DNA from 4 places in the Roseburia rectibacter genome. Region 4 is predicted to be linked to each of the others. Evidence: predicted binding sites of a transcription regulator. Region 4 holds the regulator's gene; each other region holds the start of a gene.

Region 1 (7,570 bases), 870 kb from region 4:
AGACAAATCTGTTCACCAGCATTTGTTTTTGTAATTCATCAAAATATAAAATCTTATTTTCAGCACAAATTTCAACGCATTTTCCTAGAACAAAGAGTCGCTTGCGACTCTTTCGCGCTCGAGCGGTGCTGTTTACAGCTAACTTCTTCTCCGCGAGATGCGTAATTTCCTATGAATTTAAAAAACACAGCAGATCTTTACAATCTGCTGTGTTTTTCACATTCTTATTTATTACAACAGATTGTATTACAAAGCCATACAATCTATTGTTTTTTCTCTTAGAGACCTGTTATTACATCATTCCCATGCCAGGGTTGCCTGCCGGAACTGCCGGAGCATCTTCTTTGATATTAGCAACAACAGACTCTGTTGTAAGCAGTGTAGATGCAACAGAAGTTGCGTTCTGTAATGCTGTTCTTGTAACTTTAACCGGGTCAAGAATACCGTTCTCAACCATATCTACATACTCTTCGGTTGCTGCATTGAATCCGATACCGTCTTTAGACTCTTTTACCTTATTGATGATAACAGCGCCCTCAAGTCCTGCATTGGCAGAGATATAGTATAATGGAGCTTCCAGAGCTTTTAAGATAACTTTTGCACCAGTCTTCTCATCACCCTCTAAGGTGTCAGCTAACTCAGCAACAGCTTTAGTTGCATGGATATATGCAGAACCACCACCTGCGATGATACCTTCTTCGACTGCTGCTCTTGTTGCGTTTAAAGCATCTTCCATACGAAGTTTTGCTTCTTTCATCTCTGTCTCAGTTGCTGCACCGACACGGATAACTGCAACGCCACCTGCTAATTTTGCAAGTCTCTCCTGTAATTTTTCTTTATCAAACTCAGATGTTGTCTCCTCAATCTGACCACGGATCTGGTTTACTCTGCTTGCGATCGCATCTTTGTCACCAGCACCGTCAACGATCACTGTGTTCTCTTTCTGGACTTTTACAGATTTGGCACGGCCTAACTGATCCATAGTTGTGTCTTTTAATTCCAGACCAAGATCAGAGCTGATCACCTGACCACCTGTTAAGATTGCGATATCTTCAAGCATTGCTTTTCTTCTGTCACCATAGCCAGGTGCTTTGACAGCTACTACATTGAATGTACCACGCAGTTTGTTGACGATCAAAGTGGTAAGTGCCTCACCCTCGATATCCTCAGCGATGATAAGTAATCTTGCACCGCTCTGTACGATCTGCTCTAACAGAGGAAGGATCTCCTGAATGTTGCTGATCTTCTTATCTGTGATCAGGATATATGGATCGTCTAATACTGCTTCCATTTTATCCATATCTGTGCACATGTAAGCAGATACATAACCACGGTCAAACTGCATACCTTCTACTAAATCAAGCTCTGTCTGCATTGTCTTAGATTCCTCGATCGTGATAACACCATCGTTGGAAACTTTTTCCATTGCATCAGCAACCATGTTACCAACATTCTCATCTCCTGCAGAGATTGCAGCTACTTTTGCGATCTGGTCTTTTCCGTTTACCTTGGAAGACATTGCAAGGATTGCTTCTACTGCTTTGTCTGTTGCTTTCTTCATACCACGGCGGAGGATGATCGGGTTTGCACCTGCCTCAAGGTTCTTCATACCCTCCTGTACCATTGCCTGTGCTAAAACAGTTGCTGTTGTGGTACCATCACCTGCAACATCGTTTGTCTTTGTTGCAACTTCTTTTACAAGCTGTGCACCCATGTTCTCGAATGCATCTTCTAACTCGATCTCTTTTGCGATTGTAACACCATCGTTTGTGATCAGCGGAGCGCCGTAAGATTTATCAAGTACTACGTTTCTTCCTTTCGGTCCTAATGTTACTCTTACGGTATTTGCCAGTTTATCTACACCTGCACCTAATGCTGCTCTTGCTTCTGTGCCATATTTAATTTCCTTTGCCATATCTGTCTACCTCTTTCTGAAATTTATTAATGATAAAAATCTGTTTTACTTTGAACAATTATTTATTCTACGACTGCAAGAATATCATTCTGTTTTACGATAATGTATTCTTCTCCGTCTAATTTTACTTCTGTTCCTGCGTATTTTGAATAAATTACCTTCTGTCCGGCTTTTACCTGCATGGTAACTTCTTTTCCATCAACCATTCCACCAGGACCTACGGCAATAACCTCTGCCTCCTGTGGTTTTTCCTGTGCACTGCTTGTAAGGATGATACCTGATTTTGTGGTTTCCTCTGCCTCACACTGTTTTAATACGACTCTGTCGCTTAATGGAACTAATTTCATGTTGCTTACCTCCTGCTTATGATCATCTGTTTTATTTCTTTTGAGTAGTTATTAGCACTCATTTCTTTCGAGTGCTAACTTATGGTTCATATAATAGATTTTTATATTTGAATCTGCAACCAAATATATTTCTATTTATAATTATTTATCCCAATATTTTCTTATTTTTTCTCTCTTTTTCTCGTTTTTTTATAAGTTCACTCATTTTCTGTGATTTTATACTTTTTTTATTTTTTCAGCGGAGACTGTTTTACCGTGCGTTTTACGGTCTGTTTTACTGTCTCCTTCATTGCTTTATTTCCTTCCATCCAAAGCAGTTTTATGGCTCTTGAAAACAGTTTCTGCCGCTCCGGTGAAAGTTTACTGGTTTCTTTCATCAGTTCCTGTATTTTCTTCCATTTACTGTGGTAAAAATCATCTACCGTACGGATCCCGACTTTTTCGATCATATCAAATGCCGTCTCCACGATCTGTGCCCTCTCTTCCCCGTCTAACTGGTAAATCCATGATTTTATCGTTTCATCCAACAACAGGCTCTGCGCCGCAACCTGATCCACATGTACAAAAGATCTTCCGAGTACCTCCCATGACATGGCATCGTGCTGCTGGATCCCGCTGTTTGAGCTCTTGACAACTTCAAACGACTCCTGATGTTCTAAGAGCATTCCGACAATGGAAGATTCCGGCAGGATCGTGTGCAGCTTCGGCAGCATGCGCTGGTACTCTGTGCTTTCCACCATATCGCTCCGGAATCCCGGACCATCATTGCTGTACACATTTAAAATCTGGTTCTGGATCTGCGGATCACATTTTACGGAGGCATACACGGCAAAATTTCCACCCTTTGAATGGCCGCCGACACGCACCCTCTGCTTTTTGTCTGTCACTGCACGGTTCAAATATTCCACTGCCCGGAGCTGTCCCGGTGTTTCTGACAGATAACCCATATTAAAATCTTCCCGCCAGCCCGTGATCGTGTTGTCTGTTCCGCGAAATGCCACATACAGGCTGTCATCCGGCAGTTCCACACAGACCGCCGAAAACTGAAACTGTTCCTCATCCCGAATCTCATTGACATAGCAGCGTAGTTTTACATCCGAAAAACGTTTTGTTTCCGCCATTTTCTCCATAACAAACGGGGCCGATTTCGTCATGGATACCCGTGCCAAGATTTCGTCTTTATCATTCTTTTCCCAAAATTGTCCGGATGCCTCCTTAAGCGGTACAGCCGGCGCATTTTCCTCTGCTGTAACGATCCCCTCAAAATCAACATACGCAAGCTGCGCTAAAATCAGATTATCAACTTCATTAAATTCATCTGCCTCAAACGATAAATCCCCGCGCCAGTCCATATAATCCATGATATTTGCCATATTTTTCCCCCTGTCTTTTATTCAGATCAGCCCATAATGTTTCAGTCCGTTCCAGATCCCATCTTTATGGATATCTGTGGTAATAAATTCTGCCGCATTCTTTGCCACATCCGTACCATTTCCCATGGCAATCCCATGTGCCACAAATTCAAGCATTTCCACATCATTAGCACTATCCCCGAATGCATAAGTATCTTCTTTTGCGATTCCAAGAAACGCACAGAGACGCTCAATGCCACTTGCCTTGGAATGCCCCGCCTGCCCGATCTCTAATATTCCATCCGGCTCATGGACGATCATATCAAACTCCGTTCCCAGTTCTTTCCTGACAAGTTCTACATCTGCATTTCCAAGTTCCGCACTCAGCTTATTTACCTCATATTGTGCAATTCCGGTAATACTTTTTAGGTTTTCCCCAAGCTCATTTCTCAGATAAATGACATATGGATCATCCTTGAAGTCTTTTTCATCCACATAAATATAATTTGGTCCCTCTAGTACCATTGGTATCTGGTATTTTCTAAGTACTGTAAGAATATGTTTGATTTGTTCGTTGGTCAGTAAAAGTTCAAATAACTTTTCTCCCTCGAATTCAATATGTGTGCCGCATGCTGCCACAATGCCATCAAACCCGAGTGCCAGTAATTTGGGACTTTTGATATTGGATCTGCTTCTTCCACTGCACAGGAAGGCATAATGCCCATTTTTTCTTAGTTCTTTCAATGCTTCTTTTGTGCTTTCCGGTATATTCATCTTAAAATCCCATAATGTACCGTCTATATCAAAAAATACTGCTTTTTTCATTATATCGTCTATTTTTCCCTTCCGTCGTGATGTTTTTTATTCTAACAGAATTTTCCCATTAAGCAAAGTATTTTAAAATCCATATCACCGTATAATCGAGTAGGAGGGAAATCTGAGTGATTTCCCGACCTCTCACACCACCGTGCGTACCGTTCGGTACACGGCGGTTCAGTCAACTTAACAAGTAACACACCTTTCGGTGTAGTAATCTAACATTGAGATTAATCCAAAACGGGTTAGTCTTTCTTTTGTAACGGCTACATTCATGGCACCGCCTTGACAGCAGTGTGCGATTCTCGCACCATTATAAGCCGTTGAGTACGCTAGTTTCTTATATACCCCTAGCTTTATTAAGTTCTTCGCGCGATTCTGTGGAGTTTTCCAATGTTTCCATATACACATGCGCAATCGAAATCTTATGCTTTGGTCGAGCGTGGCACATAACACCTTCATACTACCTATTTTAAAGTAGTTAATCCACCCTCTGATAAGCTGATTAAGTTTCTCAACCTTATAGCTGTTACTAACGCCCCAGCTACGACAAGTGAGTTCTTTCATTCGCCTCTTGAACTTTGCTACTGATTTTGCATGTGGTTTTGCCTTAAATTGGTGTGCTCTTGAATCAAAGTAGAATCCGAAACCCAGATATTTCAATCCTCTTGGTCTATCTACTTTGCTCTTGGTCATGTTAACTTTGAGTCCTAGTTTCTCTTCAATAAAACGAGATATGTTTCTCATTACACGATTGGCAGACATTTCGCTTCCGACCATAATAATACAGTCATCCGCGTATCGTACAAAGTTAAGCCCTCTCTTTTCCATTTCCTTATCAAGTTCATTCAGCATGATATTTGCCAGTAATGGTGAAAGATTTCCTCCTTGTGGTGTTCCCACAATAGAATCCTCATACTCATCATCAATCATGATTCCACTGACAAGATATTTCCTAATGATAGAGATAACATCTCCATCTTTTATAGTTCTGCCTATGATGGTCATAAGCTTGTCATGGTTTACTGTGTCAAAGAACTTTTCCAAGTCAATGTCTACAATCCAGTCGTTGCCCTCGTTCATCATATCAAGTGCTGTCAGGATTGCCTGTTGTGCACATCTGTTCGGTCTGAATCCATAACTATGATCATGGAACTGCTCCTCATAGATTGGTGTTAAGACCTGTGCAATAGCTTGTTGTATAAATCTGTCTGTTACTGTTGGCACTCCCAGGTTTCTGAAACCGCCATCGGGTTTTGGTATCTCCACTCTCCGTACTGGCTGAGGTTTATACTTTCTTGTCCTCAGCTGCTCCTTAATGATTTCGCCGTTCTTTGCAAGATGTTCCTTAAGTTCTGTGCACTTCATTCCGTCCACTCCCTCTGCACCTTTGTTTCGTACGACCTGCAGATATGCTCTGTTGAGGTTATCGCTAGATAATATCTGCTCCATTAGACTACTTGTGTCCATGCGTTCTTTCCTTTCCGTCTCGCTTGATTTGACCATCTTTTACCCGATTGGTTACGGCAGATGTTATCTCTTCTGCAATACGAGACATACTCAAACTTATTGATTGTTCGCCCCTTTGCTCCATCTCTATTACAGAGACTTCTTCACTACTATGGGCTCGGCTGACTTCTCACAGTTCGTTGTTACTAGGCTAATGAAACCCCTGTGAGACCTCCACGCTTAAGGTGCACGCTCTTTCCTCTCATCTATCCGCCACATTTACTCGTACTTCCAGCAACTTTAGGACTTCATCTCTTTTGGCAGACTTATCCGTATTTCCGAGCCTTATATGTGATTTCTGTCCGTCGGACCAAGAGTTTGCTTACAGCTTCCTTCAGATTCCACCTCACGATGGACACCCTTGCTGTTCTGCTATACACTTCCTCGTTGCCTAGGCGTGTTCGGGACTTTCACCCATTAGAGCGCGCCCATGGCGCGCAAACCAAAAATGCCGCACAACCCTTTTACAGGCTGCACGGCATAATAATGCTCACTATTCTGTTTGCTTGCTCACAATGCAATGTACCGTTCATTTTATTCGTGATGCAATGCACCGTTCGTATTACCCGTGATGCAATGCACCGTTCGTATTACCCGCGATGCAATGCTCCGTTCGTATTACTCACGGTGCATGGAGAAGCTTTCCATGTCGTAATTCTTTAAGTTGTCATGGATGGTACGGTCATCTGCCTGACCGATCAGGGTATCACGGTTCTTTTTGGAAGAAATCTGATCGTTGAACGCACTTGGACCACCAACGCAGCCGCCCTCGCATGCCATACCTTCAATGAAGTCTTCCGGCAGTCTTGCTGCTTTTAACAGAAGTAATGCTTTCTTACACTCTGCCGCACCGTTTGCCTTGCATACGGTTGCTGCGATCTCATCGTTAGACTCTTTTAAGCTCTCAAGTACTGCAGCTGTTACACCGCCGGAGTTTGCGAAACGTTTACCAAATGTAGATGCTGTCTGATCATCATTTGGACACGGCTGTAACTCAACGCCTTTTGCTTTCATCATTGCACGGATCTCGCTGTATGTTAATACATAATCTGCATTTCCCTCGATCTTCTGATCTGCAACTTCTGACTTCTTGGCAACACACGGTCCAATAAATACAGTGATCGCATCAGGATCTTTCGCTTTGATCAGACGTGAAACTGCGCACATCGGAGATACTGTTGTAGATACACACTCTGCTAATTCCGGATAATGTAAACGCACCATATTTACGAATGCAGGACAGCAGGAAGTAACTTTTTTATTTCCCTCTTTATAAGCCTCTGCCCACTCTTCTGCCTCATAAGCTGCTGTCATATCTCCACCGAGACCTACATCATAGAAATCAGTAAATCCCATCTCTTTCATCGCTTTTTTCCAGCTTGCCATTGTGATATCTGCACCAAACTGGCCTTCTGTTGCAGGAGCTGTCATTGCATATACATGCTTACCTGCTTTTAAAGCCTCGATTACCGGCACAATATAAGTCTTAGATGCGATTGCTCCGAACGGACAGCTGTGGATACATTTACCGCAGCGGATACATTTTTCTTTATCGATCACAGAAATGCCGTACTCATTGTATGTAATCGCATTGACCGGACAGCTGAATTTACACGGTCTCTTTAAATGTG
Region 2 (7,570 bases), 990 kb from region 4:
ATCGCAGATAGAAAAATTACTGAATGAAGGGGATAATGCGAAAAATATATGGACACATGCGTGGATTTGTATGCATGATGCAGATAATGAAATTGTTAATTCGCAGGCAAGTATGACAAAGGCAAACCAATATTCTTTATGGCATGAAGTGTATGAGACAACTGGATATGATGCACGCAATGCGACATATAAAAATGGTACTTTTATTGCAGAGGATGGTACAGATTTACTGGCATTGTTTAAGGAAAAATCTAAAAGTGGCGCAGGGTATGAACTTTATTCTAAGAGATGGCTGCAATATGCTAAGAATGGTTGGAAAAAAGAAAATGATTTGGTATTGAAAATAGGATTTGACAGCAGTGGATTGTATGATATAGGGCAGGAAAAAGGATATGGAGCAACACAGAATATGTGGATGAAAGGTGTTAGCCAAAGTATGTTTGAAGCTAGAGTGTGACCAATGGATGACAGAAAGTATGAACCGCTTTATGAAGTCGTTGAATAAAATTTTATACGAAAACTTCAAGCTGTTGGAGGTGGATTTATGGGAATCTCTTTTTCAAATATAGGAACAGTTGGAAGGGAACAGTTAATTACTTCTGGTAGTAATGGAGAACCAAACTGGTCTTATATTCCATCGAAAGGAAAAAGTACAAAAAAAGCGAATAACAGAACCTATCAGTTTGCAGACGAAAAAACCAAAAAGCAGATTGCTTATATGAGTGGTTATTACCTTCAGACAGTGCCGCAGAGTGTCAAGGCAGCATATCTGCAACAGGAAAAAGAATTTTATATCGTGTTGGCATCTAAAATAAGAGAATAAAATGCCGGGAGGAATTTAAAAAATGATTGGAAGTATAGGAGCGGAGAGCCGTTATTCAACAGGTTATAACAACCTAAAACCAAATCGGAACCAGAATAAGTGGGCTGACACTTTGGCTCAGACGGTGGATAAGGAGGATATTAGCAGTAGAGCGGATATCAATCGTGCTAAGAAAAGTACAGTGATGGATTCTTATCTGGCACTGTCAGGAAAAACGATAAATACTTTGAAACAGGAATATTCAGAGTACGAATCCGAAAATTATAGAATCGTACCCGATAATGAAGCTGAATGTTTTGATATATACAATAAAGACGGGGAGCGTTTGGGGGCATTTTCCTATTCTGATATAAAAATAAGACAGGATGAAACAACAGGAAAGCAGTTTTTGATTTCTGAGCATGGAACGATGAGTTACGATGCCCTGGTATTAGATGATGAATTAAAAGATGCATTGCAGAATGTAATGGATAAAGATTCGCTGGATGTGGAGACTTTGCAGGGATTTACATTAAATACACATTCAGGTACCGGCATCCAGTATTTAGTAAAAGACGGTGAAGAAGGCAGAGGTGGCAAGGTTCTTCTGCAAAATGAAGCGGATCGGAAGAGGTATGAAGAATTAGCGGAGATGTATTTTGACAAATACCCTAATTTAATTGAGAGTCGGGAAGAAGGTTTTATCTGGGCTGATTTAGAGATTAGAGGAATGGCAAAACGGACAGATCAGGGAATTATATCCATAGGAGCTGATGGAATGTCATACAGTGACAATGAAAATTATAAAAACAATTGGAGTGTCCGGTTTTCTGGTTCTATGTATGAAAAGCTGTATGAATGGCTTCAGAATAACAAGGATAGCATGGAGGAAATCCATAAATTTTCTACATGGCAAAAGGTTTTTGACGAAATTGGTGGAACGTATGAAAGAGTCTGGTCGAAAGAAGAACTGGATCAGGGATATTTGAATAATTGAAAGAGGAGGGATAGAATATGTCAGTGGCGATAAATTCAAATTATTATGCAGGATACACTATGAATTCAGCCAATAAGTTTAAAAATGTATCAGACTATTCAAAGTATTTGACTAACAAGTATAAATGTTTGACTCCATGCAAAAATGCTTCTGTATTGATTGACAGAAGTGTAATGCAAAAGGCATGTGGAGATGAAAAAACTGCGAAATGGCTTGAGGAAAATTTAGCAATTATGCCAGATGTTATACGAAATGCACAGAAGGCGGCAATAAGTCATGGTAGTAAACTGATATCAGTGGAGTTTAAGTTTACGAATAATGGAACCGAAATGACAACCTGTGGCATTTTTGGAGAGACTGGTACGGATTCAGAAATTGACAAATGGCTGGAGAGAATGAAAGAGGATAAAGAAAAAGAAGATAAAAAAACAGAAAATATGATTGCTATAGAAGCGACAACTAAAAATAAGGTAGGTTTTGATACATATGCATAGTATCAATTTCTATATCCAATAAATCAATTAAAGGTTACTACTTGGGCTTCGGATGGAGAGAGCAGGTACGGTTCTGACTGACAGAAGAACCGTGGAAAGGAGTTAATATGGGATTAGGCGTTAAAAATTCAGTTAAATCCGGGCGGGAATCTGACCTATCAGTATTACGCAAGTGATATCCGGGAAATTTTAGCATATAACCGGACACAGCACAAAGATATTATGTCTGAGTTGAATGTACAGTTTGTTATAGCAGACGGTACAATTCAGATAAACTGATTGGAGGAATAGAAGTATGCACATCGGTTTTGGTCAGAATACCGTATCTTCATTGTACGGTCATCAAAAAGGCGATTATATGAAAACTATAGGGTTTTCTCATAAAAAGCATAAGGCAAATGAATCGCAAGAAAAAATGACCGTAACATCCGGCAAGGACGTATGCCGGAAGATAGGACATTCAGATGAAGTCGATGGGGAAAATCAGGAAAACACATATATACATGATAGTTTTGCCTTAGACGCTAGTTACGCAAATTATATCAGAGAAACGGTGCCTAAAACTGTTTGGTCAAATGATTATCTTCGAGAATTATGGGATGAAAAGGCTAAATATTTAAAAAGTATCCGTGAAAGTAAAAATGGGTATGGTTTCGATGATATTGGAATGGGAGCTACATATGCCTATTCTACTATGTATCAAAAAATTGTAGAAGGATATAGGAATGGAACAAGAGAAGTGTATGTATGCGATAATCCAGAGAGTGGAAAAAGACGTCTGTTGTCAATGGATGAAGAATTGGAAAAGCTAAATAAAGGTTTTGAGGAACTGATAAAATGGGACAAAATGGTTGCCAAAAGTCAAAAGCAAAATGCAGAAAATAAGCAGAAATTTCAGAATACAAAATTGGATGAATCGTTTGATGCCTTTGATATAAATCAGGCATGTGATTATATTCAAGATTCTTATTTAGAGTTCCGTTCACTTTATCTGGAGCAATATGAAAGAACGGGAGGAAATATAGATATAAAGTCTTTGTTTTCTTCTGTTTTAAGAAGCGGAAATCAGGATATGCATAAATATTGTGAATTTCTGTTTGAAAAAATTGGTTTTATTGTTTAATGCGGGTATTAAAATGTTTGAGAAATATTGAAATAATAAGGAAAAAGCAAGGGAGGGCAGTGGACTATGAACATTTTAAATAAACAGATTGATTCCATCTATGACCGACAGAAAAATTTATATAGTAAATATCCGCATTATAGCCAACAGAATGCAGAAAGTAAAAAGGTATGCGAACAAGAAAAAATCACAGCAACATCTGGAAAGGATGTATTGGGTATCACAAAAGGAGATAAAGAAAATTCTTATATTGTGCATTTCTCTGATTCTGCAATGGTCAGCAGGGCAGTTGCAAGAGGATATGTTACGGTCAATGGTAAAGAGGTGGAATTGACGGAAGATACCAAGCAGCAGTTGTTAAAGACAGACAAAGAAGCAAGTGCTGCGAGAGAAAAGGCATATCAGGATTGGTTGATAGTTTCTCGCAACTCTATTTTACCATAAATCTTGAGGAGATATTTTATTTTAACAACAAAAAATGCCGTATTTATGCGGCTTTTGGCGTTTCGCAAACGCCTATTTGATATAAAGGCATGAAAAAGTGCTGATAAAGGAGGATTAAAAATGGCTATTAGTGGAGTAGGACAGAGTTATTATCAGAACAATGTTGCAACAACGAAAAGTACAAAGAGCGTAAACAGCACGGGAGAAACGGGCAATACAAAGGAATTATCAGAAGCGGAAGAAATGGCGATTTTCAAAAAGGAATTTTATGCTGAAATTGATAAGATACCCAGAAATAGAACTATAACCAATGTGGCTATCAACATATCAGAGGAAGCATTTAAGAATATGAAAGATGATCCGGAGTACAGGGAAAAGATATTATCAGCACTTAAACGTGACTTAACTTCGTCCTTTGCACCGTTGGAAGCTTCTATGGTGCTCACTGTAGGAGCTACTGCTAAAGATTATAGGGGCGATTCATGGTCTGGTGTTAATAATCAGTCGGAATTTTATGCTCGTTCACAAAACAGTTTTTATAAAAAGACAAGCAACAAGAAAGATAGACAAAAAGAGCTTTTGGAAGAATATCTGGAAAAACGGGCGCAGGTTAAAAAACAGCAGCAGGAAATGTTGAATGAAAAGATTGCAAAGCAGGAACAGGAAAGAAGCCGATTATTACGGTCGTGGAACAATGAAAGGCTGTTGTCAAAAGCGTCTAATGCTTATGAAGCAAGATACCAAACGGCAGTTGTTAAAGGTAGATAAAGAAGCAAGTGCCGCAAGAGAAAAGGCATATCAGGATTATGTTATGCAGTATGAGATGGCGGTTGCAAAGCAACAGAGTGAAGCGTGGAGAAAAGCGATAGATGGAGTGCCGGATAGTTTAAGAATGTTGTTGGAAATAAATAATACTGAAAATGTGCCGGAATATTCAGAAAAACAAAAAAGCAATATAACGATGCAATCAAGGCTTATGATCATACCGGTAACGGTGTAAGCTGGTCGCAGTTTGAATGGAAAACTTACGATACACAGATGACAGTCACATTTGAGGATTCGGTGAAAGTTGAAAGCATTTCAAAAAATGGAAAGTTTAAGTGTATTATGGAGCCATATCCGGGTAATGAATTAGATTTTTAAAAAGTATTTCATGTAGGAGTCAGAGCATATTACTGACTCCTATGCAGAAAGGAGAACAATTTTATGAGTATAACGAAAGTTGGAAGTTCCTATAATTTCATTTATAACACAAAGACAGGTAAATTATCTACAAAAGATGGCAGCAAAAATGAATTTGTTGATTTTTGCAATGGAGATGTAAAGGGAGAAGATACAGAGACACTGAATCATTTTGATGAGCATACAAGATATCAGTTTACAAGAATGCTGTTTGCATATGGAACCGGAATGACCGGACAGAATCCTTTTGCCAATGATGAGAAAGTCGAGATTACAGCGGATATAGACAGTGCAACCCATACTTCCTTTTATGTGAATGGGCAGAAAGCGTTTACGGCAATTACGGGTATGTCATATCTCCCATCCGAGATTCAAACCTTTGGAACCGTACAGCAGCCATTTAAAACCAGAGGGTACAAACCATATGATCCCAGTACAAACAGTATCACGATTGGGGTTGGAAGCAGATTTAATCTTGGAAATGGATACAGCATGACGGTACAGGAAGATTTTGTCTGGGGCGAGGGCTATGGAAACGGAAGCAAGGCAGATGATGAAAGATGCAATATGATGATAGGTGGTCTGAGCTCCCTGATACATTTTGCGGATCAGCAGTATTTTTCAAGTATGACAGATACATACACCGATTATATTTTAGATTTTCTTGCGTCACAGGGAGTGGATACAAGCAGAGAATTTGTGATAAACGGGACACATTGCGAACTGGTAAATGGGAAAATAAGTGAAGTTGGTAACGATTATGTGGTGCCTAGTTCCATTCAGCAGAAAGCAGTGAAAAGATATGAAGAAAGTATGTCACAGCTTTTGAATAGCGGAACTTGGTATAGATGGTCATAAAAGTAATAGATCACTTGGACCGTTATGGAGAGTGAATAGATTCCGAATGACAGAGGAAAGGACAGCATATCTGCAACAGGAAAAAGAATTTTATACAGTGTTGGCATCCAAAATAGGAGAATAATAAATGCATGATGCAAAAATGATATTGAGATAGGAGGAGTTCCATATGAAATTAGGGAAGAAAACAAAGACTGAAAAAGGAACATTTATGGCATATGCTTCTTGTTCATGTACTTGCTTCTGTGTATGTAAGTGCCAGAACTGTAATAGATCATTGGGGAGAAGAAAATAGAAATGGAAATAAACAGTAATCATTCTACATATGGGGCAGCATTTCGTCAAAAACCGATTTTTTTCATGTCTGGAAAGGAAACAGTGGCATTTTTTGAAGGAAAACTGAAGAAAAATATGACACTTCAGGAAGATTCCTGTACACTTGGCAGCAATGACACTTATCGCAGACAGCATACCACTTATGAGGTTTCGGACAAGAAGAAGGGAAGTACGTTTCTGGATCTGGATTTTCTGATTAAGGACGAAACCAGCAGTCTGAAAGGAAATCTCAGTGATAAAAAGGATGTGGATTTCTACAACTTTTCCATTCCATTTAATCGAACCATACAGAATTATTTTGGGGTTCAAATATACATGGACATGCCGGAAGGCTGTGATTATGACCTCACCTTATATGATGAATATGGCAATCAGGTCGGAAAGGCAGAATGGGACGGGGAAGGACGTAAAACACTGACCATCCCGAACTGGGATACAAATACCAATAAATATTGTATCAAAATAGAAAACAAAAATGGGGAAGAAGTTTCTCCGCATGATTATTATAAAATCAGTTTCAAGGTTACGGAAAATAAAGAACAGGAAAAGACCGATGCCATAAGGGAGGCATTCGGGAACCTTCACGGTGCATACAGCCGGAAAGATGAAAATTGGAGGGAATACCTCGACAAATATAATGAAGTCCTGATGGATACAGAGAAAAATTATACAAAAGAAATGGAGAAACTCCACCAGAAGCAGTTTGAAAGTCTGCCGGAAGAAAAACAATACAAAGGCGGGCGCACAGTGGATGAATTGTTGCAGGACATGGCAGAAGGAAAGACACTGGATGATGCGGAAATGGAGTATGTGAAGATTTTTGCCAATCTGAAAGATTTTGAGAAAGCACAGCAGAAGGCGGAACTGAAACATGATTTTTCCGAGGATTTTGTAAAGGATCTGGAAAGCAAAGGTATCTCCCGTGATGAGCTGGAGGGAATGCAGATAAAGATTGAAAGCAATGGGAATGTAACAGTGAGCGGTATCGAAGATAAAGAAGTCCGGGAACAGGTTCAGAAACTGGTAGAGGAAAAGTACAGTGACCGGATGTATCAGTATTACACAGGAATTGCTGACAGTGTGGGAAATCTGTCGTCCAATACCTACCAGTATGCCACGGATGTGCAGGAAGTCAGGCGTTACTTAAAAGGGGTTACGGGAGAAGATATTTCTCTGGAGAACCTTTACCTGACACCAGACGGAAAGATTGGCGGGCTGCCGGAAAAAGCTGCTAATCTGATTAACAAAACAAAGGACAATGCCAAGATAGAGCGGATAAAGGATGCATTGATAAATATTATAGGACATAACCGGACAAGCGGTGATCTGGGGAT
Region 3 (7,570 bases), 280 kb from region 4:
AGGTGCGAAGATGTTAGACTCCCTGACGAATGAATCACACGTTCTGATTGCAGAGTGCTGCAGCCATGCACCGTTGCAGGAAGACATCGGAAGAGTCAAGATCCCGCGCATGTTAAAAAAACGTGCTGGGGAGGGGCTTACGGTAGATATTGTAAGTGGAACGGATTTCCCGGAGGATTTATCAGATTATGATCTGGTCATCCAGTGCGGTGCATGTATGTTTAACCGTAAATATGTGCTGTCCCGGATCGACCGAGCAAAAAAACAGCAGGTTCCGATGACCAATTATGGTGTGACGATCGCCCATCTGACCGGAATTTTAGATAAGATTTCAATGTAACAATAGAATTAAAAAGCAGGATTGCGTTTTCCTGTAAAATTAGAATTAAATGAAAAAAGCGATGCACGGTTTTAACCGGTGGCATCGCTTTTTTTGATCTAATAAACTGGATGACTCATATTTATTTTGCTAAAAGCATCATGATCTGGTTGCTGCGCTGTACAAATTTGGACATTGCATCAACAGACAGAGGTTGGTTTGAAAGCATTGCAAGATCGTATAACTGTTCGCAGAACATCGGAACATGCTCAGAATCCTTGTGCTCGAAAATGTATTTTACAAGTTCGTTATTTGCATTTAACGTCAGGGTCTGATCTGCTGCAAACATGTTCGGGTCCATACCACCCATGCCGTTCATTGCGTACATCTTCATCATATCCTGCATACGTCTGCCTTCCTCGGAGAGAGTGATGACAGAAGCAATATCAGCATTTTTCAGTTTCTCGACTTTGACAGTCAGCTTGTCATTGTTTAAGGCTTTTTTGAATACATCCGTCAGGGTATCTGTCTCAGCCCTTAAGTCCTCAGCAGAAGTCTCGTCCTTTAAGGATTCTGTCACATCTGCATCGATACGCATGAATTTATAATGCTCGTTGCGCTGTTCCAACTGTGAAATGAAAGAAGTATCAATGTTGTGGTCTAAGATGACAGCGTCCATGTTCTGCTCTTTGAACATCTTAATGTACTGACCCTGCTGAAGTTTGTCAGTTACATAGTAGATTACCTTGCGCTCATCTTTTTCCTCAGTATTCTCATCTGCTGCATCGGTGCTTTCCTTTTTGATCGGATTGCCGTCAGCATCTAATACCTCAGCTTCATCTTTGTTTTCGTCTTTCTTTTCTTCCTCTTTGACTAAGAGTTCCGGAAGAGTGAGATATTTGTCATCCAGATTCTTGAACAGGATGTAATCGTTCATCTTGTCACAGAACTTGGTATCTTTCAGACAGCCGAATTTGATGAACGGGCTGATGTCGTCCCAGTATTTCTCGTAATTTTCTTTATCCGTCTTGCACATACCGATCAGCTTGTCAGCTACTTTCTTGGTGATGTACTCGGAGATCTTCTTTACAAAACCATCGTTCTGCAGTGCACTTCTGGATACGTTAAGCGGTAGATCCGGGCAGTCGATCACACCTTTTAAGAGCATTAAGAATTCAGGAATGACTTCCTTGATGTTGTCGGCGATAAATACCTGATTGTTGTAAAGTTTGATGGTTCCCTCGATGGAATCATACTCGGTATTGATCTTCGGGAAGTACAGGATACCCTTTAAGTTGAACGGATAGTCCATATTCAAGTGGATCCAGAACAATGGTTCTTTGTAATCTAAGAATACTTTGCGGTAAAATGCTTTGTATTCTTCGTCGGTGCATTCGTTCGGACTCTTTGCCCAGAGAGGGTTGGTATCGTTTAATGAAACCGGACGCTTTACGATCTTTAATTTATCTTTTGCAGGAGAAACTTCAATGACTTCTTTTTCGCCGTTTTCGTTTTCTTTCTCCTCTGTTTTTGCTTCCTCATGGATCGTCTCAACGACAGTGTCTGTGTCTAATTTATCAGCGGCGTCGATCGTCTCATATTCTGTCTCAGCGTTTGCCTTCTCAAGGAAGATCGGAGTCGGCATGAAAGAGCAGTACTTTTCGATGACTTCTCTTGCACGGTACTCGTTGGAAAATTCAACGGAATCCTCGTTTAAGAAAAGGGTGATTTCTGTACCGACGCCTTCTTTGGTGCCATCAGCCATATCAAATTCAGTACCGCCGTCGCAGGACCAGTGAACAGCCGTTGCGCCGTCTTTGTAGGATAATGTATCGATCGTTACCTGATCAGCTACCATGAATGCGGAATAGAAGCCAAGTCCAAAGTGACCGATGATCTGATCGTCGTTTGCTTTGTCTTTGTATTTTTCAATGAAATCTGTTGCACCGGAAAATGCGATCTGGTTGATGTATTCCTCAACCTCGTCTGCGGTCATACCAAGACCATTATCGATAAATTTTAAGGTTTTTTCCTCCGGATTTACAACAACGTGGATCTCCGGTTTGTAGTCAGACGGTAATGTATATTCGCCCATCATTTCGAGTTTTTTTAATTTTGTGATCGCATCACATCCGTTACTGATCAGCTCACGGAAGAAGATGTCGTGATCGGAATATAACCATTTTTTGATAATCGGGAACAGATTATCGCTGTTAATTGAAAGATTTCCATGTTTCTCTGCCATATTCAAACACTCCTTTATAATCGTAATAAAATGCAGTGGGCAGATCCGCCTCGCTGCTGCCTGAATCTAATATTATAACCGCAAATTTCAAAAGTCAATAGAAAATCAGCACTCTTTTTTAATGAGTGCTAACAAAAGAAACGGAAATGCCTTAAAACAGGGAAAAACCAGTATTTCTTAAAAAAATATAAATTAAGCAGATAAATAGGATTTTCATTTTGCAGGATTTGTTTTATCATGATAACAGTGAAATTTATTAAGCAGATGAAAAAGATGTTTGCTGGGCAGAAATGGAGATTATTATGACATGCGACAATAACATTCCGGAAATTGATTTTGTGATCACATGGGTAGATGGCAATGATCCGGACTGGCAGAAACAGAAAATGGAGTACAGTATGCAGCCGGATCTGTCGCAGAAACAGGATGACAGAAAAGAGAGATACAGAGACTGGGATCTGCTGAGGTACTGGTTTCGTGGTGTGGAGCGTTTTGCACCATGGGTGCGCAGGATACACTTTGTTACATGGGGGCATCTGCCATCCTGGTTAAATAAAGAACATCCGAAGTTAAATATTGTAAATCATAAAGATTTTATTCCAGAAAAATATCTGCCGACATTTAATTCACATGCCATTGAGTGGAATATGCACAGAATCCCAGGTCTGGCAGAGAATTTTGTATATTTTAATGATGATATGTTTCTGATAAAAAAGGTCAGACCGGAACAGTATTTTAAAAATGATCTTCCGGTGGATATGCTGGCTCTTCAGCCTGATGTGGCAAATACAAAAGATCAGGTCATGCCATATATTTACCTGAATAATGCCATGCTTCTGGCAAAATATTTTGACAAACGTGAAAATATGAAAAAACAGCCGGGAGCATATTTCCATCCCGGTTATCCGTTTATGTATTTTATTTATAATATGTTAGAACTGGCGTTCCCGTTGTTTACAGGATTTTACACGGTTCATGGGCCGTCTCCTTTTAAAAAGAGTACTTTTGTGAAAATGTGGGAATTAGAGCCGGAGTTGTTAAACGAGGTGTGCAGCCATAAATTCCGTCAGAAAGAGGATGTCAGCCAGTATGTGCTCAGGGAGTATCAGAAACTGACTGGCGGTTTTGTTCCCGGCAATGTAAGAAGACTCTGCCGGTATTATGATGTCTCAAATGATAACAGCAGGATTGTGGCTGATATAGGTCATCAGAAGAGTGGAAGCGTCTGTTTGAATGACAGCAATCAGGAGATTGATTTTGAGTGGGCAAAAGAAGAACTTCATATGGGTTTTGCGCAGATCTTGAAGGAAAAATCTGCATTTGAAAAGTAAGAGGTGAAAAAAGTGATCGTATTAAAAGCAGATAGCGAATTAAAAATGACATTTGAACGGCTGATAAAGACCATGCATGCAAATGTAAACTGGACAGGTCTTTTTGTGGCACTTGATAATTATCTCATTTTACAGGGGGAAGTGCGCTCCCTGTTTTTTCATTTTGACAGTAGAAAAGTGGCGGAAAATATTGTAGATCTGCCGATCAAAGAAGATGAGATCAAAGATACCGATGAGGCAGCAGTACGGGATGTGATCAATATGATCCTGTATGCATTTGGAAAATGGGGAACGATCCAGGGACTTCGTGTGGAAAAAAATACGGAGCAGCTGAATACTCTTTTCGGGCATGTGCTTGCAGGAATCTATATTGAACCGGAATATACCACGCAGTATTTTCGTTTTTATCATGCAGGAAAGCGTATTACCTATGAAGATGTGATACAGGCGGCACTTGAGGCAAAAGAAGCAGTGCAGAAGGAAGAGGAAGCAGACGAGGAACAGGGACTCTGGCATAAAGTTGAATGGAAGATGGCGCATACTGTTTTTGAGAGAATAGAACTTTCACTGTCAGAAAGAGCAAAAGGCAGGATTGGCAATAACTTTTATAAAGTTGGTTACCGCTGCCCAAAATGCAAAGGAAATCTGCATATGATCATGTATCCGAAAGGAAAAGAGTTTCGAATCGAGACGCCTGAGGGAGTAGTCCTTTTGGCAAAAGCATGTACCTGTGCAGCGTGTCACAGATTTTATACGCCGCGCCCATGGAAACTTCTTGGAGACGGCGATATTTATCTGATGGATTTTGAGGAGGATAAAAAGGCATACGAAGATTATCTTGAGCTGATGGGGCGTAACGGCGAGCATGAGGCAAACAGCCGTTATAATGAGTATGAGGACGGCAGAAAGCCGGCGGGTGTCGAGGACGAGCAGCAGCCACTTGAGGAACTGTGCGAGGATCTGCCGGAATATTCAGATGCAGACTTTGAGGAATTATTAAATAAGATAGAAGAGGGATTTTTCCCGGAAAGCAGTATTGCAGCCTGCGAACCTGCCATACAGGAGGAAAAAAAGCGTCGTAAAAAGTTAAAGAGTACGCCTGCATCAGATCAGGACGAAGTCACAGATGATGAAGAAGAGCAGGATGAGAGCAAGAACCGGCACGCAGAAAAACAGCATGGAAATGAAAGCGCGGGTGAAAGTGGATGGAAGCGGAATGAGAACGAAAGGCTGTATGCAGATGCACGTCAGGATGAAACCGAACGACGCCATGTGAAAGGTTCCCGATATGAGAGTGACAGCAGGCAGCCGCACGAAGCTGGGCGGATTGGTGGGGAATCGTCCGATGAAAAATATGCACAGGTAAATAATGCGGAGGCACAGAAAGTCCGCGAGACTTATCAGGCTAAATTTGGAGTCGCAGACCGTATGTCAGAGCGCCAGCTTTCCGAATTAAAACACCAGCTCATGCATGAAACAAGAATTTCGCCCGAAGAGCGGAAACAATACCTGGATATGTTAGAGGAAAAAGAACAGGACAGAAAGCTTGCCGCGTTAAATAAAAAGGCAGAGAACTGCGCAGATAAAAATTATGCCGTGATGCGCCGTGTCTATGACGAGATTGCAGAGGAAAAGCTGCCGCAGGAGAAAAAACAGAATCTGCTTTTAAATCTGAAACAGAAAATGCAGACACAGGCAGAGCGGGAAGTCGCAGGGCTGGTTGGGAAAATGCCGCCTAATATGGACAGGGCACGTTACCATGCACTTCGGGAGAAATTAAAAGAATACGAAGGAGTAGATTTAACTCCATATCAGGAACGGTTAGAATCGCAGAAAAATCTTGCCGAACAGCAGGAAATAAAAAATATGATCCGCCAGTCGAGAAAAATCACCAGAGATGATCTGACAGAGCTTAAGGAGCGTCTGAAAGAAAAGGAGTTTGAGCCGGGGCTGGTTTTGCCGTATTTTGAGCAGATCGAGAATAAAATCCGTCAGATGGATGAAAATGAGATCGCAGAAATTACCGGTGATCCGGCACACATGTCCTTTGATGAGGGAATGGATGCGTATCAGAAGATTGCAGAAGGACCATATTTACCGGATTTAAAGGATAATGCATTAGAACTTTTAAGCAGGCGTCTTTCCAAGATCAAGACAGATGAGTGTGAACAGCTTGTAAATAAGCTGAAAAATGAACTGGAAGAGGCGGGAATCACAGAAAGCCAGAAACATTATTTTTACCCGGCGAGAAAAGTGCTGTTAAAGCAGGCAGCGCCGCAGGAAACAGAGGTTATCGATTATGCCATGGCATCCTATGCCGCAGGAAACGGTCTGTTTGAATATCCGATTTTTGTGGTGGACACATCGAGAAACAACAGTGGAAAAGAGGGGATTATCCTGACACCGGAACATCTATATTACAGCACACTGATGACATCTTACCGTATTGATATTCCGTCCATAGATGAGATCACTGCATACACAGGACTTTTAAACCGTGGTGTGTATGTGACAGAGAAAAATGGGAAAAAGACGAAAATTCCATATGCGGTAGAGAATAAGCAGCTCACGGCATATGCCGGGGTATTGAATGAATTTATTCATTATTTACAGGAAAAACCGGATTCGCGAAATATTTCTTATCTGGCGAAAGAAAAACATGATACGATCTGCTGCTTCCGCTGTGGTTATGTATATAAGGGAGGAAATATCTGTCCAAAATGTGGATTTAAAAACAATGCTTAGAAAATATTAAGAATTATTAAAAATGTATAAAAATGCTTCTTATTTTTGAAAGATATGATATAATGTTACCATACATATTGTTATTTAATTAACAAAATATGTGATGGTTATATAAAAGTTGCACACAGTAAATGACACAAAAAATACAGGCATGTGTATGTGTCAGGGGGCGGCCTTTTGATGGCGGCAGATTGGAGGAAAGATGGCAAGATTTACATTACCACGCGATTTGTATCACGGAAAAGGGGCATTGGAAGCATTAAAGACGTTTGAAGGCAAAAAGGCGATTATCTGCGTAGGCGGTGGTTCCATGAAACGTTTCGGTTTTCTTGACCGCGCAAAACAGTATCTGGAAGAAGCCGGCATGGAAGTACAGCTTTTTGAAGGAATTGAGCCGGATCCATCGGTGGAGACCGTAATGAAGGGCGCAAAGGCGATGGAAGAGTTTGGTCCGGACTGGATCGTTGCGATCGGAGGAGGTTCGCCGATCGATGCGGCAAAGGCTATGTGGATCAAATACGAATATCCGGATATCACATTTGAGGATATGTGCAAGGTGTTTGGTATTCCAAAACTTCGTAAGAAAGCGCATTTCTGTGCGATTTCCTCAACTTCGGGAACTGCAACAGAGGTAACTGCATTTTCCATCATCACCGATTATGAGAAAGGTATCAAATATCCGATCGCTGACTTTGAGATCACACCGGATGTTGCAATCGTTGATCCGGAACTTGCAGAGACAATGCCACAGAAACTGGTAGCACATACCGGAATGGATGCGATGACACATGCAATCGAGGCATATGTATCGACAGCGAACTGTGATTTCACAGATCCGCTTGCCCTGCATGCAATCAAGATGATCCAGCGTGATCTGGTAGGATCTTATAACGGGGATATGGAAAAGAGAGATAACATGCATAATGCACA
Region 4 (7,570 bases):
ACAGAATACGCTCATCCTTCTTCCGTCGTCATCCTGTTTTTTCCCAAACATTCTTGAAATAACAGAGCTTCCTCCAAGTCCAAAGATATCTCCCAGTGCGATCATCAGCGTAAAAACCGGTGCTCCAAGTGATACACCCGCCACAAGATCAGTATTTCCTGTCCCTGCAATAAAATAAGTATCCACCATATTATAGATCAGCGATACCACCATGCTGAGCACTACCGGAAGTGCCATTGTAAAATAAGCCTTAGATACCGGTGCTTTTTCAAAAATTTCGTTTTCTTTCATTTTTCTGTTATCTGCCCTATTTTTAGATATCATCTAAGGATTCTTTGATCTTATCCATGAATCCCTTTTTCTTTTTCGGCTTTTCTGCTGTTCCTGCGCTCTCTGCCGACTTGTTTAAAGTATTACCTGTCGCCTCATCAAATTTACGCAGTGCCTCTTTTGCTTCTGCATTTAAAGATGTCGGAACCTGTACCACCAAAGTTACGTAATGATCACCACGCACAGCTTTATTGCGAAGAGAAGGCACACCTTTTCCTTTCAGACGTATTCTCGTATCTGTCTGAGTACCTGCTTTCACTTCGTATAAAACATCACCATCCACCGTATTAATGCGAACTTCTCCGCCTAATGCCGCCTGTGCAAATGAAATCGGTACCGTAGAATAGATATTCATATCCTGGCGCTGGAAGATCGGATGACGAGATACTACTACCTCTACTAACAGATCTCCACGCGGTCCGCCATTGATGCCAGGTTCACCTTTTTCACGGATTCTGACACTCTGTCCATTGTCAATTCCGGCAGGAATCGATACCTGAATTTTCTTTTTACTTGAAATGTATCCGGTTCCACGGCAATCAGGACATTTATCCTTGATCACCTTTCCGGAGCCGCCACAGTCCGGACAGGTCTGTACATTCTGTACTGTCCCAAAGAAAGACTGCTGGGTAAAAACCACTTTACCTTTACCACCGCATTTTGTACAGGTCTCCGGTGTTGTTCCAGGTTTTGCACCTGTACCATGGCATTTCTGGCACTCATCCTTTAAGACCATCTCGATCTCTTTCTCACAGCCAAATACAGCTTCCTCAAATGTAATGCGGACGCTGGTACGCAGATTCTGACCTTTCATCGGTCCATCATTGCCACGTCTTCTTGATCCACCGCCGAAGAAATCTCCGAAAATATCCCCAAAGATATCTCCCATATCCATACCGGAAAAATCAAATCCGCCTGCTCCACCGGCACTGCCATCAAATGCCGCATGACCAAACTGATCATACTGTTTTCTCTTCTCTGCATCACTTAGCACTGCATATGCTTCCTGTGCCTCTTTAAACTTTGCCTCCGCTTCCTTATCTCCGGGATTCATATCCGGATGATACTTTTTGGCAAGTACACGGAACGCTTTCTTGATCTCAGCATCTGTTGCCGTTTTACTCACGCCTAAGACTTCATAATAATCTCTCTTATCTGCCATAACGTTTTCCTCTCTCAAACTGCATACAGGGTTTCCGGGAAAACCCCCGGAAACCCCGTTGTATTTTTATTATTTCTGATGATTAAACCTCTTTGAAGTCTGCGTCTACGACATCATCATCTGCAGAAGATCCGCCAGCCTGTGCGTTACCGCCCATACCGCTCATGTCAGGACCTGCACCTGCTGCTCCCTGTGCTGCCTGTGTCTGCTCATACATCTTTGCAAATACCTTCTGAGCACTCTCTGTCAGTTTTTCCTGAAGGGATTTCAGCTCTGTTACATCAGCTTCTGTCATTTCTTCCGGATTCTGATGTGCATCTAAGAATGATTTTACTGCATTCATATCAGCTTCTACTGCAGATTTATCAGCCGGATCAAGGTTTGCCCCAACCTGATCTAATGCCTGCTGTGTCTGGAATACGAAGGAATCAGCATCGTTTCTTGCATCGATTGCTTCTTTTCTCTTCTTATCCTGTGCTTCGAACTCTGCAGCTTCTTTTACTGCCTTATCGATCTCATCATCAGACATGTTAGAACCTGCTGTGATTGTAATATGCTGTTCTTTTCCAGTTCCTAAATCTTTTGCAGATACATTTACGATACCGTTTGCATCGATATCGAATGTAACCTCAATCTGCGGAACACCACGACGTGCTGGCGGGATACCATCGAGACGGAACTGTCCAAGGGATTTGTTATCTCTTGCAAACTGTCTCTCACCCTGTACAACGTTGATATCTACTGCTGTCTGGTTATCTGCTGCTGTTGAGAAGATCTGGCTCTTCTTTGTAGGAATTGTTGTATTTCTCTCGATCAGTCTTGTTGCGATACCACCCATTGTCTCGATGGAAAGTGAAAGTGGTGTTACATCAAGAAGTAAGATCTCACCTGCACCTGCATCTCCTGCAAGTTTACCACCCTGGATAGATGCACCGATGGCAACACACTCATCCGGGTTCAATGTCTTACTTGGCTCTTTGCCTGTTAACTGTTTTACTTTATCCTGTACTGCCGGGATACGTGTAGAACCACCAACTAATAATACCTGACCAAGATCAGCATTAGTAAGTCCTGCATCTCTCATAGCATTCTGAACCGGGATAGCTGTCTTTTCAACGAGATCATGTGTCAACTCATCGAATTTTGCTCTTGTTAAGTTCATATCAAAGTGTTTCGGTCCCTCAGCAGTTGCTGTGATGAACGGAAGGTTGATATTTGTGGTTGTTGCAGAAGAAAGCTCTTTCTTTGCTTTCTCAGCAGCTTCTTTTAATCTCTGAAGAGCCATCTTATCAGTAGAAAGATCAACACCTTCTGCTTTCTTGAACTCATCGATCATCCACTGTGTGATTCTGTTATCAAAATCATCACCACCAAGATGTGTATCACCGTTTGTAGATAATACTTCGATAACACCATCGCCAATCTCAATGATAGAAACATCAAATGTACCACCACCAAGGTCGTATACCATGATCTTCTGCTCTTTCTCATTGTCAAGACCATAAGCTAAAGCTGCTGCTGTCGGCTCGTTGATGATACGTTTTACATCAAGGCCTGCGATCTTACCTGCATCTTTGGTTGCCTGACGCTGGGCATCGTTGAAGTAAGCCGGAACTGTGATAACAGCCTCTGTTACTTTTTCTCCTAAGTATCCTTCTGCATCAGCTTTTAATTTCTGTAAGATCATTGCAGAAATCTGCTGTGGAGAATACTGTTTATCATCAATTGCTACTTTATAATCAGTACCCATATGTCTCTTGATAGAAGATATGGTCTTTTCTGCGTTTGTAACAGCCTGACGTTTTGCAGGCTCACCTACTAATCTCTCGCCTGTTTTTGTGAATGCAACGATAGATGGTGTTGTTCTTGCACCTTCCTGATTTGCGATAACGGTAGGTTTTCCACCTTCCATAACAGCTACACAACTGTTTGTTGTACCTAAGTCAATACCAATGATTTTACTCATAATGATTTCCTCCTCATCTAATATCTATGAAATACTTAGTTTGCTACTTTTACCATACTGTGTCTTACTACAGTATCTCTGTACATATATCCCTTCTGGAGTTCTTCTGCTACTACATTTTCTCCTAAGGTTTCATCCTCCACATGCATTACTGCGTTGTGGAAATTCGGATCAAATTCTGCACCGACTGCTTCGATCGGTGTTACACCTGCTTCCTCTAATACGGTAAGCATCTGGCGGTAGATCTTATCCATTCCGACAACAAAAGCATCTTCTTTGCTTTCTTCCGGAACAGCTGCAAGACCACGCTCGAAGTTATCAATTACCGGCAGGATCTTTTCTACGATCGTTTTGGCTCCCATATCGTACATCTGTGATTTTTCCTTTTCTGTACGCTTACGGAAATTATCGAACTCTGCCATCTGTCTTTTGACTTTGTCAGTAAGCTCTTCGATCTGCTCATCCTTTTTATCTTTTTTCTTTTTGAAAAAAGATTTCTTTTTATCTGAATCTTCAGAATCCGTATCAGCATTTTCTGCTTCTTCCGTATCTGCTGTCTCAGTTGTCTCTTCCGTGGATGTCACATTTTCATCCGTCTGGGTTTCAGAAGCATTTTCCTCTGTGGAATTCTCCATTGCTTCGTCTAATACCTCTTCATTCATCTCTGACATCTATGAACCACCTTTCTATGTCTGTTCCTTATCCTTGTTTAAAATTCCATCTAAGGAATTTTTCAAGGTTTTCAGGTTATCCATTACTTTCTCATAATCCATTCGCTTCGGTCCGACAATTCCTATCGTTCCACGAACGCCTTCGCCCAATTCATAAGTTGCTGTCACAACACTGCAGTCCTTCATGGTCTGTATCGGGCTTTCATTTCCTATATAAACCTGAATCCCTGTATTATCATCATCTAACAGGTTTTCAGTTACAAGGCTCGCTAACTGCTGTTTCTCCTCAAATGTGGAGATCAGCTCACTCGCTTTCTCCGAATCACTTAACTCCGGATATTTAAAGAAGTTGGTTGTTCCGCTTGTATAAATGCGGATGTCCTCATCCTGTCCCATCGTCTCTGCCACAGTATCAAGCACATCACTGATGATGTCACTGTGAATGCCTGCCTGCTCTTTCAGCTTTGCAATGGTTCCAAGATTGATCTCCTGCAATGCAAGACCATTTAAATTCGCATTTAACAGGAAATTCAGTTTTAACATCGTCTCATTATCGATTGGTTCACTGACCGGAATAATTTTATTCTTGACCAGATTTCCTTCGGTAACGATCGTTGCTAAGATCTGTTCTTCATTCATATTGGATAACTGGATGAACTTTACTTTATTCTTATGGAACGTCGGTGCTGTTACCATCGTTGCATAATTGGTATTGTTCGCCAATATCTTTGCCACTTGCTGCAACACCTGATCCATCTTCTCCGTGTGTTCGATGACGAAACTCTTCATCTCATCGACCTCACGTTTTTTCTCTTCCATCAGATGATCCACATAAAAGCGGTATCCTTTGTCAGAAGGAATCCTGCCGGCTGAAGTATGCGGCTGTAAAATGTATCCAAGTTCTTCCAGATCTGCCATCTCATTACGGATCGTTGCAGAGCTTAAATTCAAATCGGTATACTTGGATATCGTTCGTGATCCAACCGGTTCGCCTGTCTCTAAATAGTTGCGGATGATTGCATCAAGAATTTTCGTTTTTCGTTCGTCTAACTCGAATTCCTCGTCCATTCTCTTCTCCATCTCCATACTCTGTAACTCTCTGTAAGAATCTGGCATCTGCCTTAGTTCCCAGTTACTTTTTATATCTGTTAGCACTCGTTATTGTGGAGTGCTAACATCTATGTACTTAAAATAGCACCATCATATTCTTTTGTCAACACTAATTTTTATAATTTCTGCGGTTTTATATTTTTTTTATAATTTTACGGTTTTATTCCTTTTTCTTCCTATATATATGAGGATTAATCCGATCAGAACACTGCCACTAACAACCACCAGATAACGCACCAGATGATTTCCTGCATCCAGTCCCAGACTCTCCATAATCTTTTTATACCAGAAATATACCAGCATGTGTAAAAGAAAAATCTCAGTCGAGAGTTCACGCATAATCTTTGCCATTGCTCCCCGCTTATCGCTTACCGGACAAAAAGCGGCTGCCAGAAAAAGATTTGCCGTGACAAGAGGTGTCATTAGATACATATCATGGGATGATTCGCCAATTTTCTGAGTGACGATCCACTCTTCTAACATCATGAGTGCCAGAAAAACTATCGTATGCCATCCATAATCATTTTTTCTGATCCGGTCTGCCTTTACCCGGAACAAATATCCCATCGTCACAAACGGGAATCCAAAAAACAGGCCATTTCTTGCGGTGGCAAATACAGAAAGATACCATCTGATCTCATTTGCAGCCAGAGAAAGATCATCAAAAGCATGATGATAAGTGTTATGGCAGACTCCAGCCAGATATAATAGTACGGCAGCCACTACAATTCTTTTTACACTCCACTGAAAGTGCGTTGCAAGAAGATACAATAACAGTACCGCCACAACCGTTGCAAGAAGATACCATAGCTGTATATAAGAACCGATCAGAAAAAATCTTCTCGCCAGTTCTGACAAATTTCCGGCAGCACTTCTTTTTTTCTCCCAGAACCGGTCAATGATCGGAATCAGATATAACAGACTCCACCATACATACATCTTTATAATATGGAAAAGATATTTTTTTACCCTGCCTTTGTCCGCTATTTTTTCTCCCATAAAATATCCGGTACATACAAAAAAGAACGGCACTGCCATCCGGCAGATTACCTGCTGAAATTCGTGTGAAAATACCGGAGCAGCCTCTTCAAATGGTGGAATGTGAATGGCAACAACTAGAAATGCTGCTGCAAATTTCAGAAAATCAAGTGCCCTGTATTCATTTTTTTCCGATAGATATATCGTAGACATCTTAGATCCTTTCTTTCGTCCTGCCCTGTTCTTTTTTTCTCTTATCACCCGTTCTATATCTGAAAACAGCAATCCCGATCACCGACAGGATTCCAAGACCGCTCAAAACAGCACCCGTTTTTAAATACGGTGTACAGTAATAAAATTCGATCTGATGTATTCCCTCCGGCACATCAATTGCCATATACATCGTATCTGCCTTTAAAACATCTGCTTCCTTGCCATCAATATACGCCCGCCATCCACTGCTGTATGGGACCGTCAGACAAAACAATTCTTCCTGATCTGTCTCAAGAGTACCGGATATCCGGTTGGTATCCATGACGACCCCTTTTAAAACATTCTGTTTCAGTTTTTTTGCCAGACTATCAACCTGCTGCATCGGCTGACATACGATCTGCATCTCATCAAACCGGTAAGTCCCCTTTTCATGAAATGTCAGTGTAATTTCATCTGCTTTTTCATCACGATAGCCGGTATTGATCAGATAATCATCCACACCACTGTAAAAATTATTCTTTCTGGTAAGGAATGTAATCATCTTTGTAATCTTTCCACAGGTCACATCAATGTGCAGACGGCTCTTCGACTGTGTTAAGGTTTTTCCTTCCTCCGAAAACCCAAGTCCCTTTAATATAAAGTATGTTTCGCTCTCCGGCATCCCCTCAAAGGAAAGTGTGACCGACGCTTTCTTTTCTGTCGCTGTAAATCCCTGGTCTGTCAGTTCCACGTTATGCATATCCGTAATCTCATAAGAAATCTCTTTATCTGTAAATTCCATTCCGGTTTCCTTCTGAGCTAATGCAGCCGGAACCTTATCATCCTCCACAATGATTCCCTGTAAAAGTGCCTGCTGTTTTTTTGTTACATCCAGCTTTTCATAGATACTCCGTGGAATTACTGCACTGCCTGCGAATCCGACCGGCAGTACGGAATCATTCTCATAGGCATCGCATTTCACTTCATACTGTCCCCCCGCGCCAAGTGTTCCACGATTGATACAGACGTTGTAACCATATGGACGCAGTCCTTTATTCCCGGACGGCACCACATAATAACGCACGCCGGAAAGTACTTCTAACATCGTGCGCGCATCAAACCCGGAATAACAGAAATCCCTGGTCTGATTGATGTACATTT

The links. The regulator HrcA, encoded in region 4, represses chaperone genes, less so after heat shock. The targets are predictions, from matches to a motif close to TGTTAGCACTCNNNNNNNNNGAGTGCTAACA.
Region 1: groES (co-chaperone GroES) is a predicted target of HrcA. The motif match lies at 2,312-2,342, and genes of this name have one in related genera.
Region 2: H8S51_RS18550 (CLI_3235 family bacteriocin precursor) is a predicted target of HrcA. The motif match lies at 5,999-6,029, and genes of this name have one in related genera.
Region 3: htpG (molecular chaperone HtpG) is a predicted target of HrcA. The motif match lies at 2,668-2,698, and genes of this name have one in related genera.

What each region holds. Positions count from the first base shown of each region.
Region 1 is NZ_CP092473.1:1,848,755-1,856,324, reverse strand. Features, by position in the region: gene groL (chaperonin GroEL) at 293-1,915, opposite strand; gene groES (co-chaperone GroES) at 1,978-2,262, opposite strand; gene H8S51_RS08725 (DUF2974 domain-containing protein) at 2,490-3,635, opposite strand; gene H8S51_RS08720 (Cof-type HAD-IIB family hydrolase) at 3,657-4,439, opposite strand; gene ltrA (group II intron reverse transcriptase/maturase) at 4,617-5,900, opposite strand; gene H8S51_RS08710 (4Fe-4S dicluster domain-containing protein) at 6,558-7,570, opposite strand, start outside.
Region 2 is NZ_CP092473.1:3,711,066-3,718,635, reverse strand. Features, by position in the region: gene H8S51_RS17015 (DUF4885 family protein) at 1-457, shown strand, start outside; gene H8S51_RS17010 (hypothetical protein) at 545-823, shown strand; gene H8S51_RS17005 (hypothetical protein) at 846-1,799, shown strand; gene H8S51_RS17000 (hypothetical protein) at 1,817-2,293, shown strand; gene H8S51_RS16995 (hypothetical protein) at 2,589-3,416, shown strand; gene H8S51_RS16990 (hypothetical protein) at 3,483-3,860, shown strand; gene H8S51_RS16985 (hypothetical protein) at 3,981-4,628, shown strand; gene H8S51_RS16980 (hypothetical protein) at 4,588-4,860, shown strand; gene H8S51_RS16975 (hypothetical protein) at 5,067-5,900, shown strand; gene H8S51_RS18550 (CLI_3235 family bacteriocin precursor) at 6,070-6,195, shown strand; gene H8S51_RS16970 (hypothetical protein) at 6,198-7,570, shown strand, end outside.
Region 3 is NZ_CP092473.1:2,440,793-2,448,362, reverse strand. Features, by position in the region: gene hydF ([FeFe] hydrogenase H-cluster maturation GTPase HydF) at 1-340, shown strand, start outside; gene htpG (molecular chaperone HtpG) at 462-2,564, opposite strand; gene H8S51_RS11570 (Stealth CR1 domain-containing protein) at 2,867-3,895, shown strand; gene H8S51_RS11565 (hypothetical protein) at 3,908-6,640, shown strand; gene H8S51_RS11560 (iron-containing alcohol dehydrogenase) at 6,843-7,570, shown strand, end outside.
Region 4 is NZ_CP092473.1:2,722,583-2,730,152, forward strand. Features, by position in the region: gene H8S51_RS12730 (MATE family efflux transporter) at 1-291, opposite strand, end outside; gene dnaJ (molecular chaperone DnaJ) at 314-1,492, opposite strand; gene dnaK (molecular chaperone DnaK) at 1,575-3,458, opposite strand; gene grpE (nucleotide exchange factor GrpE) at 3,494-4,129, opposite strand; gene hrcA (heat-inducible transcriptional repressor HrcA) at 4,145-5,197, opposite strand; gene H8S51_RS12755 (acyltransferase family protein) at 5,384-6,430, opposite strand; gene H8S51_RS12760 (YfhO family protein) at 6,432-7,570, opposite strand, start outside.